DNA from 2 places in the Stenotrophomonas sp. YJH_SMC_73 genome. Region 2 is predicted to be linked to the other one. Evidence: riboswitches for the same ligand, from Rfam matches in the RefSeq annotation. Region 2 holds a riboswitch; the other holds the start of a gene.
The links. A riboswitch is a leader RNA that binds a small molecule or an ion and turns the genes downstream of it on or off. The one in region 2 is predicted to bind cobalamin.

Region 1: it holds a riboswitch for cobalamin, as region 2 does, so the genes downstream of both, btuB (TonB-dependent vitamin B12 receptor) here and AC5P8R_RS14460 (epoxyqueuosine reductase QueH) in region 2, are expected to answer to the same signal.

The regions. Positions count from the first base shown of each region.
Region 1 covers NZ_JCAFTJ010000006.1:152,579-162,141, reverse strand. Annotated here, with positions in the region: gene AC5P8R_RS11760 (LysR family transcriptional regulator) at 1-241, shown strand, start outside; gene AC5P8R_RS11755 (class I SAM-dependent methyltransferase) at 238-1,029, shown strand; gene gph (phosphoglycolate phosphatase) at 1,094-1,762, shown strand; gene btuB (TonB-dependent vitamin B12 receptor) at 1,856-3,697, opposite strand; cobalamin riboswitch at 3,813-4,035, opposite strand; gene AC5P8R_RS11740 (histidine phosphatase family protein) at 4,178-4,756, shown strand; gene AC5P8R_RS11735 (TfoX/Sxy family protein) at 4,848-5,210, opposite strand; gene AC5P8R_RS11730 (GAF domain-containing protein) at 5,207-5,689, opposite strand; gene bioD (dethiobiotin synthase) at 5,758-6,441, shown strand; gene AC5P8R_RS11720 (aminotransferase-like domain-containing protein) at 6,517-7,965, opposite strand; gene msrA (peptide-methionine (S)-S-oxide reductase MsrA) at 8,208-8,945, opposite strand; gene AC5P8R_RS11710 (cytochrome c biogenesis protein DipZ) at 8,960-9,563, opposite strand, start outside.
Region 2 covers NZ_JCAFTJ010000008.1:109,729-119,291, reverse strand. Annotated here, with positions in the region: gene purU (formyltetrahydrofolate deformylase) at 1-790, shown strand, start outside; gene pncA (bifunctional nicotinamidase/pyrazinamidase) at 924-1,550, opposite strand; gene AC5P8R_RS14460 (epoxyqueuosine reductase QueH) at 1,606-2,292, opposite strand; cobalamin riboswitch at 2,454-2,683, opposite strand; gene AC5P8R_RS14455 (nicotinate phosphoribosyltransferase) at 2,817-4,226, opposite strand; gene AC5P8R_RS14450 (bifunctional nicotinamide-nucleotide adenylyltransferase/Nudix hydroxylase) at 4,291-5,340, opposite strand; gene AC5P8R_RS14445 (patatin-like phospholipase family protein) at 5,534-7,426, shown strand; gene AC5P8R_RS14440 (short-chain fatty acyl-CoA regulator family protein) at 7,561-8,928, opposite strand; gene AC5P8R_RS14435 (CoA-acylating methylmalonate-semialdehyde dehydrogenase) at 9,044-9,563, shown strand, end outside.

The sequences.
Region 1 (9,563 bases), on a different contig from region 2:
GGCCGGTGCCGGTATCGCCATGCTGCCGACCTACCAGGTGGCGCCGCTGCTGCGTACCGGCGAGCTGATCGAACTGCTGCCCGAATTCAGCCTGGACGAACTCGGCATTCATGCCGTGTACGCGTCACGGCGACAGCAGCCCGCTATCATGCGGCGATTCCTGGACTACCTGGCCGAGTGTTTCGCCAGCCCGGCCTTCCAGGATCTGGATTGGCGCCCACCGGGCAAGGAGAACACATGAACCATGGACAGGCCTTGATCGACCACAACCGTGCTGCCTGGGACCGCCAGGCCAGCGAAGTGCGCGAATGGTCGCGCCCGGTGGAAAGTTCAACCATTGCCGCCGCGCGCGAAGGCCGCTGGCAGGTGCATCTGACCCCACGTGCGCTGCCATTGGACTGGCTGGGCGATGTGCGCGGCCGCCGCATCCTGTGCCTGGCCTCGGGCGGGGGCCAGCAGGCACCGGTGCTGGCCGCTGCGGGCGCCGACGTCACCGTGTTCGATCTCTCCGACGGGCAGCTGGAACAGGACCGCAGCGTGGCGGCGCGCGACGGCCTGCAGCTGCGCACGGTGCAGGGCGACATGCGCGACCTGCACGTATTCGCCAACGACAGCTTCGACGTGGTGTTCCATCCGATCTCCAACCTGTACGTACCCGACGTGCGCCCGGTGTGGACCGAATGCCGCCGCGTGCTGGCGCGCGACGGCATGTTGATGGCCAGCTTCTACAACCCGGTGCTGTTCGTCGGCGCGCGCGATCCGCAGCTCGATGCGCAGGGCCTGATCCGGCCGAAGTACGCCATTCCCTATTCGGACCTGGAAGACCTGCCCGCCGCAGAACGTGAGGCGAAACTCGGCCGCGGCGATGCGCTGACCTTTGGCCACAGCCTGACCGAACTGATCGGCGGGCAGCTGGATGCGGGGTTCGTCATTGATCGCTTCATGGAAGACTGGCAGCCGCAGCCGCGCTTCCTGATCGACCGCTACCTGCCCACGTTCCTGGCCACCCGCGCACGCCGGATCGGTTGAGGCGGATCGGCGCAGAAACCAGCGGCGTACAATGGGCGGCCCCACGTCGTGCAGGTGCCGTCCCTTGTCGTATCCCTATCCGCTGGTCGTGTTCGACCTAGATGGCACGCTGGTCGACAGCGCAGCTGATATCGCCGAAGCACTGAACCGCACGCTGGAAGACATCGGCATGGCACGCGTGCCGGAAGCCACGGTTCTGGGCTGGATCGGCGACGGTGTGCGCCGCCTGGTCGAGCAGGCCGTGCATGCCGCGGGTCGTGAGGTCGACCTGGCCGAAGTGATGCCGGTGTTCATGGCGCACTACCGTGAGTGCCTGCTGCGCAGCCCGCGCCTGTTCGATGGCGTGGCCGAAGCGCTGATGCAGCTGCGTGCACGCGGTGTTCCGCTGGCGATCTGCACCAACAAGCCCGAAGCGCTGGTGCCGCCACTGCTGCAACACCTGGGCATTGGTGATGCGTTCGCGCTGGTACTGGGCGGCGATTCGCTGCCGCAGCGCAAGCCCAGCGGTGAGCCGCTGCGGCACATCGCTGCGCACTTCGGGCTGGCGGTGGATGCCTGCCTGATGGTGGGTGATTCGTTGACCGACTACCGCGCCGCCGAAGAGGCGGGCATGCCGATCGCACTGGTGCGTTACGGTTATCCGCGTGGCCTGGACCTGGCCACCGCACAGGCGGTGGCGGTGATTGACGACCTGCGTGAGTTGCCGGGGCTGGCCGCGGGCGTTCGGGTGTAGAGCCGAGCCCACGCTCGGCTGCTTCATTGCGTGAGCCGAGCATGGGCTCGGCTCTACAGTAGATCGGTGCCGGGCGATGCCCGGCGCGCGCCTTCATTTCGGCTGGTAACGCACGCTCAGCTGGTACTCGCGGCCGGGCTGGTTGAACCACGCCACCGTCTCGTAGCGGCGGTCGAACACGTTGGCGGCACGTGCCAGCAGCGACCACGCCGGCGTCAGCGCGTACTCGGCGCGCAGGTCCAGCGTGCCGTAGCCACCGACCTTCACCGCGTTGGCGGCATCGTCATAGCGCTTGCCCGCACCCTGCACGGTCAGGCCGGCGCGGAAATCGCCGAAGCGGCGGTCGACGTCCAGGCGCGCGGTCTGCTGTGCACGGCGCGGCAGCCAGTTGTCGAACTGGGTGCTGCCATGGGTGCGGTTGCGCGGGTCGGTGTAGCTCAGCTGCGCGTTGAGGTCGAAGCCGGCCAGCAGCACGCCACCGGTCAGTTCGGCGCCACGGATGCGCGCCTTCTCCACCTGCTGCATTTTCATCGTGGACGCATCGTAGGTGATCAGGTCATCGATGCGGGTCTCGTACACGTCCAGGCCCCAATGCCAGCCCTGGCCCTGCTGCGAAACACCGAGGTTGGCGCTCTTGGACTTCTCCGGCTTCAACGTCGGCACGCCGCTCCACGGGTCGTACAGGTCGCTGAAGGTCGGTGCCTTGAAGGCGGTGCCGTAGCTGGCATTGACGCGCAGGCCGTGGTCCAGCTGCATTGCCCAGCCGAGACTGCCGGTGGCGTGGTTGCCGAACTGCTGGTTGTCGTCGTTGCGTGCGCTGGCCTGCAGCTGATGGCGGCCGAAGCGGCCCTGGTACTGCACGAACACGCCGGTGTTGCGACGGCTGTCGACGAGGTAGCCCGCGCTGCTGCCATCCAGGTTGTCTTCGCTCCAGTCCACGCCGGTGCTCAGCAGCTGGCTTCCGGTCAAGGTGAAGTCACCCTGCAGCGAGGCGCTGTCGCGGTGGGTCTGCGCGCTGCCGCGTGCGCCGAAGTCGCCGAAGTTGTCCGATTCGTTGTCGCTGCGGCCGACGTTGGCGGTGAACGCCAGGCGCCCGGACGGGGTGTAGCGCACCTTGCCGGCCAGCACCTGCTGGCGGGTTTCCGAGTAGTTGTAATAGCCGTCGTAGTGGTTCTTGCCGTCGGCGCGCAGCGCACTGCCTTCCACATTCCACTGGTCGTTGAAGGTGTAGCCGCCACGCAGGCTCTTGGACAGGTTGCGGTAGCCGTCGCGATCGGGTTCGTCAGCGAAGCAGCCGGTGAACAGCGTCGCCGAGCCACGGCAGGCATCGACGCCATCGGAATGCTGGTAGGCGATGTCGGCGCCGAACCAGCCGCGTTCGGTGCCACCTCCGATGCCGCCGCTGGCTTCGCGCAGGCCGTTGCTGCCACCACCGAGCTGGAAGTGCGGAGCAAAATCGCCCTGGTTGCGGCGGGTGAAGATCTGGATCACGCCACCGATGGCGTCGGCGCCGTACAGGCTGGACTGCGGGCCGCGCACGATTTCCACGCGTTCGATCTGCGCCAGCGGCAGGTCCTGGTACATGGCCAGGCCGAGGTCGGCACTGTTGATGCGCACGCCATCGACCAGCACCACGGTGTGGCCCGAGTTGGTGCCGCGCAGGAACAGCGAGCTCTGCTTGCCGAGCCCGCCGGCATTGGTCAGGTTGATGCCGGCGCGGCCGCGCAGCAGTTCCTGCAACGAGGTGGCCTGACTGGATTCGATCTGCGCGCGGTCGATCACCTGGGCTGGTGCGATGCTGTCCTGCAGGGCGATCGGGGTGCGGGTGGCGGTGACCAGGATCTGGTCGAGCGCGGTGGTGTCATCGGCGGCCTGGGCCAGCGCGGGCAGGGCGGCCAGCACGGCCAGGGACAGCATTCGGGACTGCAGCTTCATGGGGGACTCCAGGTGCCACGCACGCCCGCGTGGCGAAGGGGAGGAGCCGCGAAGGCAGGCATGCGCCGACGCCGCAGCGCAGGCTGCGGTCATCCAGCGCCATGCCCACCGCACCGCGACCTGAGGCTTCCGGGCCGGTCTCCGGGCTTGCCGCCGGGTGGCGCGAGGCCACCGTCCAGGCGCCTTCCCATGCCTGCGGCACAGTGGCGTTGTTGCCTGGAACTGACGTGCTTACCGTTGCGGGGGCAGCGCCGGCCTGGCGTGGATTCACGCGTCACCGGCTTCCCGTTTCAACCTGCCGGCCGTGGCCGCAGGTCACCTGGAAGTGCGCGCAGTCTACGGCATCGCAGGCGGCCCGTAGCGTCGAGCGTACCCGACTGCCTTTGCTGTGCCCTTAGAATGGTCCCTCGATCCCGTGGTGCCGTTGCCGATGTCCGCCCGTTTTCCGCTGTTCCCGCGTTGCCTGTACAGGACGCACGCATGATCCTCGACCTGGTCCGCCATGCCGGCAACGGTCGCGATGAGTTCCTCGATGGCCGCAGCGATCCACCGCAGCTGGCCCGCCTGCCGCAGGAACTGGTCGACGCCTACGCTGCGCAGCCCTGGGAACGGGTGATCAGTTCGCCGCGGCTGCGCTCGCTGCACACGGCGATGGCCCTGGCCACCCCGCGCGGGCTGGACGTGGAAGCGGAGGAGGAATGGGAAGAGCTGGATTTCGGCGATTGGGACGGGCAGTCGCTGTTCGACCTGCCGGAGGATGCACTGGCGGTCTTCCATGCCGATCCGCATGCATTCCCACCGCCCAACGGTGAAAGCTGGGGCCACTTCGAGCGGCGTATCGCGCGCGCGCTGGATCGACTGCTCGATGATGACGACCCGGTGCCAACGCTGGTGGTCAGCCATGGCGGCCCGCTGCGCATGGTGCTGTCGCAGGTCTGCGGCCTGCCGATGTCGCTGTGCTGGGCACTGCGCATCGACCACGGCACGCGCCTGCGGGTACGGCTGGAACGTGGCGAAGCCGGGCTGGCAGGCGAGCTGCTGGAACTGCAGCAGCCGTAACCCATCGGTAGTGCCGGCCGCTGGCCGGCAGTCTCAGGAACGTTGAAAAGACCACGCAGTTGCCGGCCAGCGGCCGGCACTACCGGTGCAGTCAATCCTCGTCCGCATCCTCGGTCACGCTGTCTTCCGCGTCATCGTCGGCATCGAAGCGCTGCTCATGCACCGGACCCGACGCCGGGCCGGCCGCCTTCAGCGGATGCGCGGCGATGCGTGCTTCGTAATCCTGCACCAGCGCCTCACGCTGCGGCTCGCTCAGTTCCTGCCAGTGGCAGTCCAGCAGCGCGCCTTCCAGCGAGTACAGCAGGTTCAGGCTGGGCTTGAAGCCGGCGCGCTTGACCTTGACGAAGGCGCCGACTGCGCCGGTCGCAACCAGGTCCTCGCGGCTGCGCAGGCCGACCTGGCGCAGCCACGCTGCACTCTTGGGGCCGATGTTGCGCAGCTTCGGTGCGCTCATCCCAGCGCCTCGACGAACACGCGGGCGATGGCTTCCAGGCCGGCCTGGTCATCGGCATCGAAGCGGCCGATCTTCGGGCTGTCGATGTCGAACACGCCGATCAGTTCATCGCCGCGCAGCAGCGGCACCACCAGTTCCGAACGCGAGGCCGAATCGCAGGCGATATGGCCGGGGAAGGCATCGACGTCGTCCACGCGCTGGGTCACGCGCTGGCTGGCGGCGGCACCGCACACGCCCTTGTCCAGCGGGATGCGCACGCAGGCCGGCAGGCCCTGGAACGGGCCGACCACCAGCTCCGTGCCGTCGTACAGGTAGAAACCCACCCAGTTCAGGTCGGGCAGGGCGTGGTAGACCAGTGCGGAGAGGTTGGCCGCGTTGGCGATGCGGTCGGACTCGGCGTAGACCAGGCCACGGGCCTGTTCCAGCAGCTGGGCGTATTGTTCCGGCTTGCTGCCGGTAAGCGAGGCATTGGCGAACATGCCCGCAGTCTAGCAAGCGCGCCGGGCCGGCGATAATGCACGCTCTGTTGCCCTGTTGGAGCCTATCGATGCCGTTGCCCGCTACGCTGCCGCCCGCCCTGTTCATTACCGGCACCGATACGGAGATCGGCAAGACCGCGGCCAGCACCGCGCTGCTGCATGCGCTGCGCCGGCGCGGCCTGCGCGCGGTGGGCATGAAACCGGTGGCCAGCGGCAGCGAAGACCTGGGGCAGGGCCTGCGCAACGCAGACGCGCTGGCGCTGCAGGCGGCCAGCTGGCCGGTGCCGGACTATGCCGATCTGAACCCGTATGCGCTGCGGCAGCCGCTGGCACCGGAGCTGGCCGCTGCCGAGGACGGCGTGCGGGTGGAACTGGCGCCGATCGTGGCTGCGTTCGCGCGACTGCGCGCACAGGCCGACATCGTGGTGGTGGAAGGCGTCGGTGGGTGGCTGGCGCCGGTCTCGGCCACGCTGGACCAGCTGGACCTGGTGCGAGCACTGCAGTTGCCGGTGCTGCTGGTGGTGGGCATGCGGCTGGGCTGCGTCAACCATGCGCGGCTGACTGCGCAGTCGCTGCAGGCCAGCGGCGTGCAGTGCCTGGGCTGGATCGGCAACCACATCGACCCGGCGATGCAGCGCCAGGATGAGAACATCGCCACGTTGCAGCAGCGCCTGCCGATGCCGTGCTGGGGACGGCTGCCGCATCTGCCGGGTGCGGATGGCGAAGCGCTGAGCGCGCACCTGCTCGAGTGATCCTGGGTAGTGCCGACCGCTGGCCGGCAACCGCATCCACCCGGTGATCCCGATGTTGCCGGCCAGCGGCCGGCACTACCGTGCTGCGGCCGCCAGCTCCCGCGCGATCGCGCCCAGTCGTTCCACCGCGCCAATGAAGCGCGCATCCAGGGTCTGGCAGCACGACAGCCGCAGGCAGTGGCGGTATCGCGCGCCACGTGAATAGACCTGGCCGGGCATGAACACGATGTCCTCCTGCAGCGCTCGCTCGAACAGCTCGCGCGTATCCACGCCCGGCAGTTCCAGCCACAGCAGGAATCCGCCCTGCGGTTCGGTGGCGCGGGTGCCGGCCGGGAAGTGCTCGGCCACCAGCTGGCGCAGCCGTCCCACCTGTTCGCGGTACAGCCGGCGCATGCGATGCAGGTGGTGCTCGTAGCTGCCCGCTTCCAGATACGCCGCGACCGCGTCACCGAGCAGCTGCGGCTCGCCGCCGGTGGACTGGAATTTCAGCAGCGCGATGCGCTCGGCGAAGCGGCCGCCATCCAGCCAGCCGATGCGGTAATCCGGCGCCAGTGTCTTGGAGAAACCTCCGACCACCATCACCCAGCCGTCGCGATCGAAGGCCTTCAGCAGGGGCGCCGGCGGTTCGCAGAACTGCAGCTCGGCGTACACCGCGTCCTCGATCAGCGGCAGCTGCCGTGCGTTGACCAGCTCGGCCAGGCGCTGCTTGGCGGCGGTCGGCATGGTGCAGCCGAGCGGGTTGTGCACGGTCGGCATCACCACCAGTGCGGCCAGCGGTGTGTGCTGCAGCAGCGCGTCCAGCGCATCCACATCCAGTCCGTGCTGCGGATGGGTGGGCAGCTCGATGGCCTGCAGGCCGAGGTTGGCCAGCAACGGATACAGGTTGAAGTAGGACGGTGCCTCGATGCCGACCGCATCACCGGGCTGGGTGACCGCGCGCAGCGCCAGCTGCAGGCCCTCCATCGCACCATGGGTCAGCAGCAGGCGTTCGCTGTGGGTGTGCAGCCCCATGCGCGGGCCACGCCGCACGATCTGCGCCAGCAGCCGTGGCGAGCCGTTGGGGCGCGCGTAGGTCTCCACCGTCTGCTGGCCGTGGCGCAGCACCTGTGCGGTATGCCGGGCCAGCTGCGCGCCCGGATAGAACTGGCGCCCGCGCGGACCGGCAAAGGCCAGGTCGATCACACCGGGGCGGCGCTGTGCTTCCAGCACGCGGGCCATCAGCACCTGCTGCAGTGGTGCGGTGGGTGCGGACGGGGTATCACGCAGCGAACGCTCTGGCACCGACAAGCGCGGCGCCACCTCGAAGCCGGCTTTGGGCCGCGGAATGACCAGGCCGGCGTCCTCCAGCTGGCGATAGGCGGCAATCACCGTGTTCAGGCTGAGCCTGCGCTGCAGGGCCATCTGCCGCAGCGAAGGCAGGCGGCTGCCAACCGGAAGGCGTCCGCCGTGGATGGCCTCGGCCAGCTCGTCGGACAGCCGTTGGTAGCGGGGTGGGATCATCGCGCTCTGGTCATCTGTATCCATCGAATTTCCCACCATCTGGTGCTGTACCCATGATGATGGCGAGCCTAGCATGTCGTTGTCGGCCGGGCCTGATCGGGGCACGGCCGATACTTCCCAAACGCACGGCTGGATGGCCGTGCGTCTTTTTCTGTGTGTAGAGCCGAGCCCATGCTCGGCTGCACTTCCGCCAACAGCAGCCGAGCGTGGGCTCGGCTCTACAGAGAGCACCGCCGAGCGTCGGTCAGCCCAAGGGGGAATGCCGGCTACCGCATCGGCACCAGCACCGCCTCGCGCCGGTACAGCGCCGGGAACTGCTTGCCCAGCGCGGCCAGCTTCGGTGCGTCGTAGTAGCGGATGTAGGCCGCCTGCGGGTAGTTGGTCATGTAGTTCTGGTGGTAGCTCTCGGCCGGGTAGAAGCGCTGGCCGCTGACCAGCTGGGTGACGATCGGCGCGCGGTAGCTGCCGGCCTGGCCGAGCTGGGCGATGTAGGCGCGACTGGCAGCCTGCTGGCGCGCGTCGTCACTGAAGATCGCCGAGCGATACTGGCTGCCGTGGTCCGGCCCCTGCCGATTGAGCTGGGTCGGGTCGTGCACCACCGAGAAGAACACCTGCATCAGCTGCCCGTAGCTGACCTGGCGCGGGTCGTAGTTGATCTTCACTGCTTCGGCATGCCCGGTCTGGCCACCGCTGACGCGCTCATAACGCGCATTGGCCGCACTGCCACCGATGTAGCCGGACACGGCATTGCTCACGCCCTTGACGTGCTGGAACACGCCCTGCACGCCCCAGAAGCAACCACCGGCGAACACCACGCTGGCGTGGGGGGCGTCATCGCGGAACGCCGCATCGCCGGTGGGGGCCGGCAGTGCCTGGATCTGCGCGCTGGCTTCGATCGGCGCCGCAATCGCGCCGTGGTCAACCAGCAGCACACCGGCAATCAAGGCCGTGGCCACCAGGCCGGCCACACCGGCGGCGATGCCCTGTTCAAAGGAGAGTTTCATCATGTCCTCCCGGTTCAACCGAAGGTGAAGGCATAGGCCTGCACGCCCGCATCGAGGAACTCGATCTCGAAGCGATGCGGACCGACTGCGCCGCGCTGGCGGATCAGCTGGTACAGGCGGTGCTCGTCGACGACGCCACTGCCATCGGCACCAACATCACTGCCGGCATCGGTGGCGGGCAGCGCTTTGCCGTCCAGCCAGACGCGGAAACGCACTGGCCTGCCGTCCTCGCTCGGTGCCAGCACCAGGTGCAGGTCGCGCGCATGGAACTGGAAGGCGATGCGGCCGCCGGCCTGCTGCAGCTGTGCGGCCTCATCGGTGACGGTCCAGCGCCCGGACAGCCCCCACTGGTTCAACGCCAGGGTGGCCGGCAGCGTGTAGTCGAACGCGGCGTCGCTGCGCTGCCCGCCGGGCGAGGCGAACTGCTCGGCGCGGGCGTGTCCCAGGTAGGTTTCCGGCGAACGCAGGTTGCCCATGTCGGCCTGCACGGCCACGCCCTTCAGGCCGGCGGCAGCGGGATCGGCCGGTGGCGGCAGATTGGTCTGCCCGGCTTCGGTCAGCAGGCGACGGATCATCTGTTCCGAGCGCGCATAGTTGCCCTCGCCGAACTGGTGGCCG
Region 2 (9,563 bases):
GTCCGGCCTGCTGTTCGACCACGGCTGCAACATCCTCGACGCCCAGCAGTTCGGCGATGAGGAAAGCGGCCGCTTCTTCCTGCGCGTGCATTTCGACCGTGACGCCGGCCTGCCGCTGGAGACCGTGCACGCCGCGATGGCCACGCTTGCCGAAGGCTTCGGCATGGACTGGCAGCTGCATGATGGCCGCCGCCGGGCACGCCTGCTGGTGCTGGTCAGCAAGCAGGGGCACTGCCTCAACGACCTGCTGTTCCGCGCCCACAGCGGCCAGCTGAAGGTCGACATTGCCGCGGTGGCCTCCAACCACGCCGACTTCGCGCCATTGGCCGCGTCCTACCAGGTACCGTTCCACCACCTGCCGGTGACCGCCGATACGCGTGCGGTGCAGGAGCAGCAGATCATCGACCTGGTCGAGCGCGAGCGCATCGACCTGGTGGTGCTGGCGCGCTACATGCAGATCCTGTCACCCACGCTGTGCCGCGCGCTGGCCGGGCGTGCGATCAACATCCACCACAGCTTCCTGCCCAGCTTCAAGGGCGCGCAGCCGTACCACCAGGCGCACGCGCGCGGGGTCAAGATCATCGGCGCCACCGCGCACTACGTCACCGAGGATCTGGACGAAGGACCGATCATCGAACAGGATGTGGCCCGCGTGGATCACGCCATGGCGCCGCGCGAGCTGGTGCGGCTGGGCAGCGATACCGAATCGCTGGTGCTGGCACGCGCCGTGCGCCGCCATGTGGAGCACCGCATCCTGCTCAACGGGCATCGCACGGTGGTGTTCCGGTAACGTGCTGCCCCTTCCAGGTCCGCCGGGCATGGCCCGGCGCTACCCACGGGTGTGATCCGGTAGTGCCGGCCGCTGGCCGGCAACTGCAGGGATCCAGGCGTTGCCGGCCAGCGGCCGGCACTACCGTTGTGGGTCAGGCGGTCGCGATTCCCGCCTTGCCCAGCGCATCGCGCACCATCGCGTCGTTGGCTTCGGTCACCGGCCGGGTCAGGTCCCACAGGAACTTCACCCGGAAGCCGGACTTCACCGCATCCTGCGCGCTCCACAGCACGCAGTAGTCGCGGGCCAGGCCGCACACGTGCACTTCGCGGATGCGGCGTTCGTGCAGCCAGCCGGCCAGGCCGGTGGCCGGGCGTTCGCCATCGGGGCCATGGTTCTCGCGGAAGGCGCTGTACGAATCCACCTGTTGGCGCGTGCCCTTGCGCAGGATCAGGTCGGCCACGGTCCAGTCCACGCCCGGGTGCAGCGCGGCACCGGCGCTGCCCTGCACGCAGTGGTCCGGCCACAGCGTCTGCGGCTGCGCGTGCAGCAGGATGGTCTCGAAGGGGCGTTGGCCGGGGTGCTGGCTGGCGAACGAGGCATGGTCGGCCGGGTGCCAGTCCTGGGTCGCCACCACGGTGCGGTAGCGGCGCTGCGCCAACAGATCGGCGATCGGTGCCACCAGCGCATCGCCCTGGTCGCAGGCCAAGGCGCCACCGGGCATGAAGTCCGGCTGCAGGTCGATCACCAGCAGGGCGACATCGGCGGGCAGGGCGGTCATGGCAGGTCCGCTACAACAGAAGGGGCGACCAGCGTGGCCGCCCCATGCCTGCACGTCAATCGCCCTGTGGCGTCCCAGCGTCCTGCCCGTAGTACAGCAGGCCGATCCTGATCCGCTCGCGGCCATTCTCGCGGCGATGGCGGTTGGCATCGCGAAGCGAGTACACGCAGCCGCAGTATTCCTGCTGGTAGAACTGCTCGCGCTTGCTGATCTCGATCATGCGGCTGGCGCCGCCGCCCTTGCGCCAGTTGTAGTCCCAGTACTGCAGGCCTTCATAGCGCGAGGCGGCGCGGATGCCGCAGTCGTTGATCTGCGCCATGTTCTTCCAGCGCGAGATGCCCAGCGAAGAACTGATGGTGTCGTAACCGTGCTCGTGCGCGTACAGCGCAGTGCGCTCGAAGCGCATGTCGAAGCACATCGTGCAGCGGATGCCGCGTTCAGGCTCGTTTTCCATGCCGCGTGCACGGCTGAACCAGTTGTCGGTGTCGTAGTCGCAGTCGATGAAGGGAATGCCGTGCTGCTCGGCGAAGCGGATGTTCTCCTGCTTGCGCAGCTCGTACTCCTTCACCGGGTGGATGTTGGGGTTGTAGAAGAAGATCGCGTAGTCGATCCCGGAGGCGGTGATCGCCTCCATCACTTCGCCGGAACAGGGCGCGCAGCACGAATGCAGCAGCAGGCGCTTGCCGTCGGCGGGCAGGGTCAGGGTGGGGCGTTGGAGCTCGGTCATCGTCAGGTACCGCATGGACCGCCGGCAACGGCGGTGGCCCATGCATCAGCGCGTGGGTGAACGGGTCTGGCCGGATACCGTGAACAGGACGCGCGCGGCCACACCGCCTGCACGCGCAGGACGACGACGGCCCCGGCAACCTCCCCGCGGAGATTCCAGGTCGAGTCAGGGGACGGTCGTGTCCCCCGGCCGGGGCCGGTATTCGGGCTGATGGACACGGGCCGCAGCCCACCTACTACCCGCCGCTTCCCAGGCGCGAGCCCAGTGCTGTTGGCAGGATTCGTTTCCATTCACCGCTGCGGGGCAGCTCCGGAATGGACGCGCGAGGCGCCTTCACCGGATTCCCGTTTAAATCCCTCCCCGCGCCGCAGCGATGGGAGGGATACCTTCGGCGTGTGCAAGGTGGACCTGTTGGTGGCGCCGGTCAAGAGCGCAGGGGTCAGAACCCGCTGCGTGGCAGCGGGATCCGACCCCAGCGGAAGGAAGGGGTCGGATCCCGCTGCCACGCAGCGGGCTCTGACCCCGGTCGGGATGCACCTTCAATGCCCCACGGCCGCCCGCGTGCGGATGTCGTCCAGCCGCTGGTCGTGCAGCAGGCGGCCGTTCTCCCACACGGTCACCATTGCGTCCTCGAAGCCGTCCGGCAGGGTGTCGTCGCCGTTGGCCGGCAGCGGCACCGTGTGCAGGCTGCCATCGTCCAGGCGGCGCAGCAGGCGCATGCGGCCACGCTTGCTGGCCTTGCCGGCGTCGGTGACCGGATCCTTGTAGACGTCGATCCACTCACCCTCGACCCTCGCCGCCGAGCACTTCAGTGCGAACTTCTGCGTATCGCGGTCCAGCCGCTGCAGCAGCGCACCGCCCATGCCGAAGGCCACGTTGTCGGCGGCGTAGCCGTCGTCGGTGATGCGTTGCAGGATGGTGCGGATGGTATCCGGGTTGATGCCATCGCCCTGGATCACCCGCACGTGGTTGAGCACGCGGTAGCCCTTGCTGTTGAGGGTGTGGCCGAAGGCTTCATCCAGCCGGCGCAGGCTTTCGGCCACCACCTCCACCGGGTCCCCCGAGTCCGGGCGGATGACCAGGGTGGCGCCCGAGGCGATCACGTCATCGCGCAGGGTGGTACCCCAGTGCTCGCTGATGGCGCGGTAGATGTCATAGCTGTCCGACACCACGGCTACGATCGCACCGGGCGTGCCGAACTGGCGCAGCATGTTGCGGTAGGCGTCCACCTCGCGCTCGCGGCCCCAGCTGGTGATGGTGCTGTGCTCGGCGGCGGGAATCGAATAGCCGGCCATCGGCGCGTGATAGTGCGCGCGCGCCAGGCACAGCGCCGATACGGTATCGGTGCCGAGGAAGTTGACCAGGTGTGCGGCACCGCCCAGCGCGGCCGATTCCAGGCTCGATACACCGCGCGCGCCGAAGTCGTGCAGCTTGAACGGTAGCTGCCCCTGCGGGTCGTCGCTGGTCTGCTGCAGGAACGCGGCGATGGTCTGCCGTGCGTGCCAGCTGATGGTGGCCACGGTGACTGGATACCACACGCGCAGCAGCAGCGTTTCCAGGTACGACGGCACCCAGAACGCGGCCGGATCGGTCGACTCGATCGTCATCAGTGCCTGGTGGGTGGGCACCACGCTGCCCTCGGGCACGGCACGGATGCGTACCGGCAGGTGGCCGCCAAGCCGGTCGACGATATCGCGCCAGCCGGCCTCGTTGAACGGTTCGCCATGCGCGGCGAACACCGCAGCAGCGTCGTCGATGTCGGCTTGGGTGACCGGCCGTGCCAGCGCGTCCTTGAGGATCGCCTGCAGGCCGAAGAACACCGTGCGATCGTGCAGGCCGCCACGTGATTCGACGTAGAAGAACGTGGCATCGGTACCCGGCGGGTACTGCAGCCAATGGCTGGCCTTGTAGCTGTCGGTGTTGAGGAGAAGATTATCGAGGTAGTGCATGACGGAAGCTCCTTCGCGTCGGGTGAAACCAGCGGTCTATCCGCCAGTGGGAAAGCCGGGCCGGTCAGCCGCGGCCGAGGAAGTACTCCAGGATGTGCAGGTGGTCTTCGAACAGCTGTGGGCCCATGTCCAGTGCTTCACTCACCGGTATCCAGCGTGCCTTGTCGGCGTCATCGCCACCGCGCACCGGCGGCAGCTCGCCGGCCGGAAACTCGAAGTGGAAACCGTGGGTGATGGTGCGGCCACGCTGGCTGCGGTCCGGGTGGTCGAACACCTGCTGGCCCTTCAGCGACCCCTTCAACACCGGCAACGGAATCTTCAGCCGGGTTTCCTCGCGCAGTTCGCGCAGGCAGCTGTCGAGCAGGCTCTGTTCCTGGCCGACGAAGCCGCCGGGCAATGCCCACAGCCCCTTGCCGGGTTCCGAGCGGCGACGCACCAGCAGCACGTGGCCCGAATGCACCACCACCGCATCGGTGGTGACGAAGGTGGGCGCGTAGGGCGCATCCTTCCAGGCGGCCTTGTACTGTTCGATGAAGCGGTACTCGGCCACCAGCTGGCCATACGCAGGCGCACTCTTGCGGAACGCTTCGAGCATGTCGTACACCGGCGCCGGCACATTGCCACGCAGCATCAGCAGCGCGCCGTGGAAGTCGACGTCGCCGGCCTCGAACAGGTAGCGCCGCAGCTCGGTGGCCGACAGGGTGGCGGTGTGCTGCACGTCCACCAGCGGCCACTGCGGGAACTCGCGCAGGTAGTAGCTGGACGCATCCTTGTCCATGCCGATCAGGCCCACCCTGGCATCGGCGGCGGCACCGTCGTTGCGCAGGGCGTCAGCCACCTGGCGCTGCACGTTGGCGATCCACTGTGCTTCGTTGTACAGGTGGTCACGCAGCGGGCGGATCAGCAGACGGTCGGTGTGGTCGTCGAGGGCCGCCTGGATCATCACGGCGCGTTCGGCCACGGTCCAGGGATTGCGCAGGCTGCGGGGGGTATCGGCAGAGCCGACCAGGAAGATCAGCTTGCGGGCCCGGCTCAGGGCCAGGCGGGCAACGGCGGCGTGGCCGTTGTGGAAGGGCTCGAATCGCCCGATGAAGACGAGATAGTCGAATTCCATGAGAATCCCTCATGTCGTTGTGGCAGCCGCGGGTCTGTCCCTTGGCTTGCTGCAGATGCTACGCCGATGGCAGGGCGGGTCAAGCCTGCAGCCGTGCTTTCTGCTGAACGGCGCATTGCGTGCGCGGACTGCGCCGTCGTTCTCAGGCCCTGAGAAGCCCCTGCGCCATACTGCAACCCACGCGGCGGACGGCATGCTCGGGGGCAAGACAGTGGCGGACAAGTACTGCGATCTGGTCATGAAAGGCGGCATCACCAGCGGCATCGTGTACCCCAATGCGGTACTGGCGCTGGCCCGCGAGTATCGCTTCAAGAGCATCGGCGGCACTTCAGCCGGCGCCATTGCGGCAGCGGTGGCGGCTGCAGCGGCCTGCGGCGATCGCCGCCAGCAGGCCGGCGAGCAGCTGCCCGGCGATGCAGGCTATGGCGGGCTGTCGGCGGTGTCGGCACAGCTGTCCCGGCGCGGCTTCATCTACAGCCTGTTCCAGCCGGCGCGCGGCGCGCGCGCGGCCTATCGGCTGCTGGTGGTGCTGACCGGCAATGCCCGCCTGCCGCACAAACTGCTGTGCCTGGCCGTTGCGGTATTCGAGATCGCGCCGCTGGAAGTGCTGGTGTCGCTGGCGCTGCTGCTCGGCCTGGGCTGGTGGGGCGGTGGCTGGAGCGGCGTGGCCGCCACGCTGCTGCCATCACTGCTGTGCGCCTACGGTGCGGGTGTGGCCGGTGCCGCGCTGCGGGTCGCGCGGGTGGCGCGTCGCAACCTGCTGGGCCTGTGCAGCGGCCTCAGCCGCGATCCACGCAGGCCGGCGCTGACCGAGTGGTTGCATGAATGCCTGCAGCAGCTGTCGGGCAAGCCGCTGGATGCACCGTTGACCTTCGCCGACCTGCACGATGCGCCGCGCTACGCCGGTGAGCCTGACAGCCCGCATGCGATCAGCCTTCAGATGATCACCACCTGCGTATCGCACAACGAGCCGCGCACGCTGCCGCTGGGCGGTGCGCAGTTCTGGTTCCTGCGCGAGGAGTTCGAGCAGCTGTTCCCCGCCAGCGTGGTGCAGTGGCTGGTGAGCCAGGCCGGCCCGCCGCTGGAGGTGGAAGGGCGGCAGTACTACCACCTGCCACAGGGCCCGAAGTTGCCGGTGCTGGTGGCCACGCGCATGAGCCTGAGCTTCCCGCTGCTGATCAGCGCGGTGCCGCTGCATGAACCCTCACGCCGCGAACGACGCTGCGAACCGACCGCCCCTGCGGCCGACCAGGAGCACAACGTTGCCGACAGCATGGAAGGGCTGACCAGTGCCGGGCAGACCTGCGGCCCGGTGATCACCGCCTTCCGCATCTGCTGGTTCTCCGATGGCGGCATCAGCAGCAACTTCCCGATCCATCTGTTCGACGCCGCCCTGCCGCGCTGGCCGACCTTCGCCATCAACCTGGTTTATCCACAGCACGCCGAAGCGGTGAGCCAGGGCAGCGGCGGCCGCCAGGCGCTGGAACATGCGGTGTTCCTGCCCACCGAAAACCGCCACGGCTGGCAACGGCATTACCAGTCCATCGCCACGCCACTGGCCGCAGCCGAGCTGGGTCGTTTCCTGTTCGCGGTGGTGGCGACCATGCAGAACTGGCGCGACCTGCTGCAGGCGCGCGCACCGGGTTATCGCGACCGCATCGTGCACGTCAGCCTGCAGGGCGACGAAGGCGGCATGAACCTGGACATGCCGCAGGAGGTACTCTCCCGCATCGCCGACAAGGGCAGCCTGGCCGGTGCGCGCTTCTGTTCGTTCTCGTTCGAGAACCACTACTGGATCCGCTGGCGCAACCTGGCCTCGGCCTACCAGCGTTACACGCTGGAAGTGGCGCGCACCGATGATCCGGCGCAGCAGGTGCTGGCCTACCGCGCGGCGTACGCGATGGTCGCCAGCGGTCAGCCGACGCCACCGTCGTACAAGCTGGGCTCGGAAGACAAACGGCTGGCCTCGCAGCAGTTGTGGGGCTTGATGGTCGAGCAGGGCCGCACCTGGGAGGACCTCGGCCCCGACCTCACCGACGGTGCACCGCGTCCGCTGCCGCAGATGAAGGTCACGCCGATCTACTGACCCGATCCTGCGGTCGAATCGGGGTCAGATCCGTTTCCGCAGGAAAACGGATCTGACCCCGCAGTGGTTGCTGCTCTTGCCGGCCAGCGGCCGGCACTACCGCAGGTGCAGGGCGCGGCCCTGCCAAACCCGCCCTATCGCCCCGGCAACTGCGCGAACGCGCGCTGCATGCAGTCCTCGCGCGGGCACACCCGGCACCCCGGGCCGATCGATACCGAATTGCCCGGGCTCTGCACATCCAGCCCCAGTGAATACACCAGGCGTTCGGCATGCTGCAGGTCGCAGCCCAGCGCCACCGCGAAGGTCTTGCGCGGTTGGCCATGGCCGACCGGGCCACTGCTGACCTGCCGCGCCAGCCAGAAATGACGGCGGCCATCGGGCATGCGCGCGGTCTGGGTGAGGATGCGCCCGGGTTGGTTGAACGCCTCGTAGACGATCCACAGCGGGCACGATCCACCCACCTGCGAGAAGTGGAAATCGGTGGCCGAATGGCGCTTTGAGACGTTGCCCGCCCGATCCACGCGGATGAAGAAGAACGGCAGGCCGGGCGCGCTGCGCCGTGCCAGCGTGCTCAGCCGGTGGCAGACCGCTTCGAAGCCGACGCCGAACTGGTGCGCCAGCAGTTCGATGTCGTAGCTGCTGGTTTCGGCTGCACGCAGGAAGCGCATGTACGGCATCACCAGCGCACCGGCGAAATAGTTGGAGAGACCGATCCGCGCCTGCGCGATGCGTGCCTCATCGGTGAACCCGGCGCGCGCCACCACCGCATCGATCTGCGGCAGGTAGCCGTGCAGGGCCAGCTCGGCCGCCATCTGGAACGCCTGCTGTCCGGGCTCCAGGTAATCGGGCAGCCACAGCCGCCGCGCACCGGCATCGTAGTGCCGCTTTTCGCGCCCGGCCTGCAGTGCGGCCACTTCCACCAGCACGCCATGGCGGTCGGCCAGCAGCTGGCGCAGCCGCGGTGCCACATGCCCGGGCGACAGCCCCCATTCGGCGAACAGCTGCTCGGCCAGCTCGTCCAGCTCGGGAATGTGGTTGTGCATGCGGTTGAAGAACTCGCGCACCTGGTCACCGGCGGGCAGGGTACTGCCGGCGCCGGGCTCGCCCAGCTGGAACTCCAGTGCGGCCGCGTGCTCGCGCAGCGCCAGGTGACGACGGTGCAGGTCCAACAGCGCGCGGCTGACCTGCGGCAGGTTCCCGGCCAGCGCGCGCAGTTCGGTCGCGCTGACCTCGGCCAGGCCCAGGTCGCGCAGGGTTTCGCCCAGCGCTTCCTGCAGGGCGGCGGGCTCATCGTCATCGAACAGCGAGGAAACGTCGCCCAACACCTCTCCCAGCTTCTTCTGCACCGCCGGTGTCAGTGGGCGCTTGTTGCGCTCGATCTGGTTCAGGTAGCTGGCCGACAGCCCCAGCGCACGCGCCAGATCGGCCTGGCTGTAGCCGCGCCGCTCGCGCAGCCGCAGCAGGCGCAGGCCGAGTTGCCGCTGGGGAGCTGAATAATTCACAGAATTAACAGGAATCGTGGGGCGTGTTGGCCAGATTAAGCGGATTCAGCCCGGAAATCGAGTCGGGTGCTGTGAATAATGCCAAGCATCTTTCGCACCCTGTGGGATTGTCGTCATGACTGTTGCAGCGCCCCGTATCCGCATGCTGATCGATGGCCAGTTCGTTGAATCGGCCACTTCCCACTGGCAGGACGTGATCAATCCGGCCACCCAGGACGTGCTGGCCCAGGTGCCGTTCGCCACCACCGGCGAAGTGGACGCCGCCGTCGCCGCCGCCAAGGAAGCCTTCAAGACCTGGCGCAAGACCCCGATCGGCACCCGCGCGCGCATCTTCCTGAAGTACCAGCAGCTGATCCGCGAAAACATGAGTGAGCTGGCCCACATCCTCACCGCCGAACAGGGCAAGACCCTGCCGGACGCCGAAGGTGATGTGTTCCGCGGCCTGGAAGTGGTCGAGCACGCCGCCGCCATCGGCAACCTGCAGCTGGGCGAGCTGGCCAACAACGTGGCCAATGGCGTGGACACCTACACGATCATGCAGCCGCTGGGCGTGTGCGCTGGCATTACCCCGTTCAATTTCCCGGCGATGATCCCGCTGTGGATGTTCCCGATGGCGATTGCAACGGGCAACACCT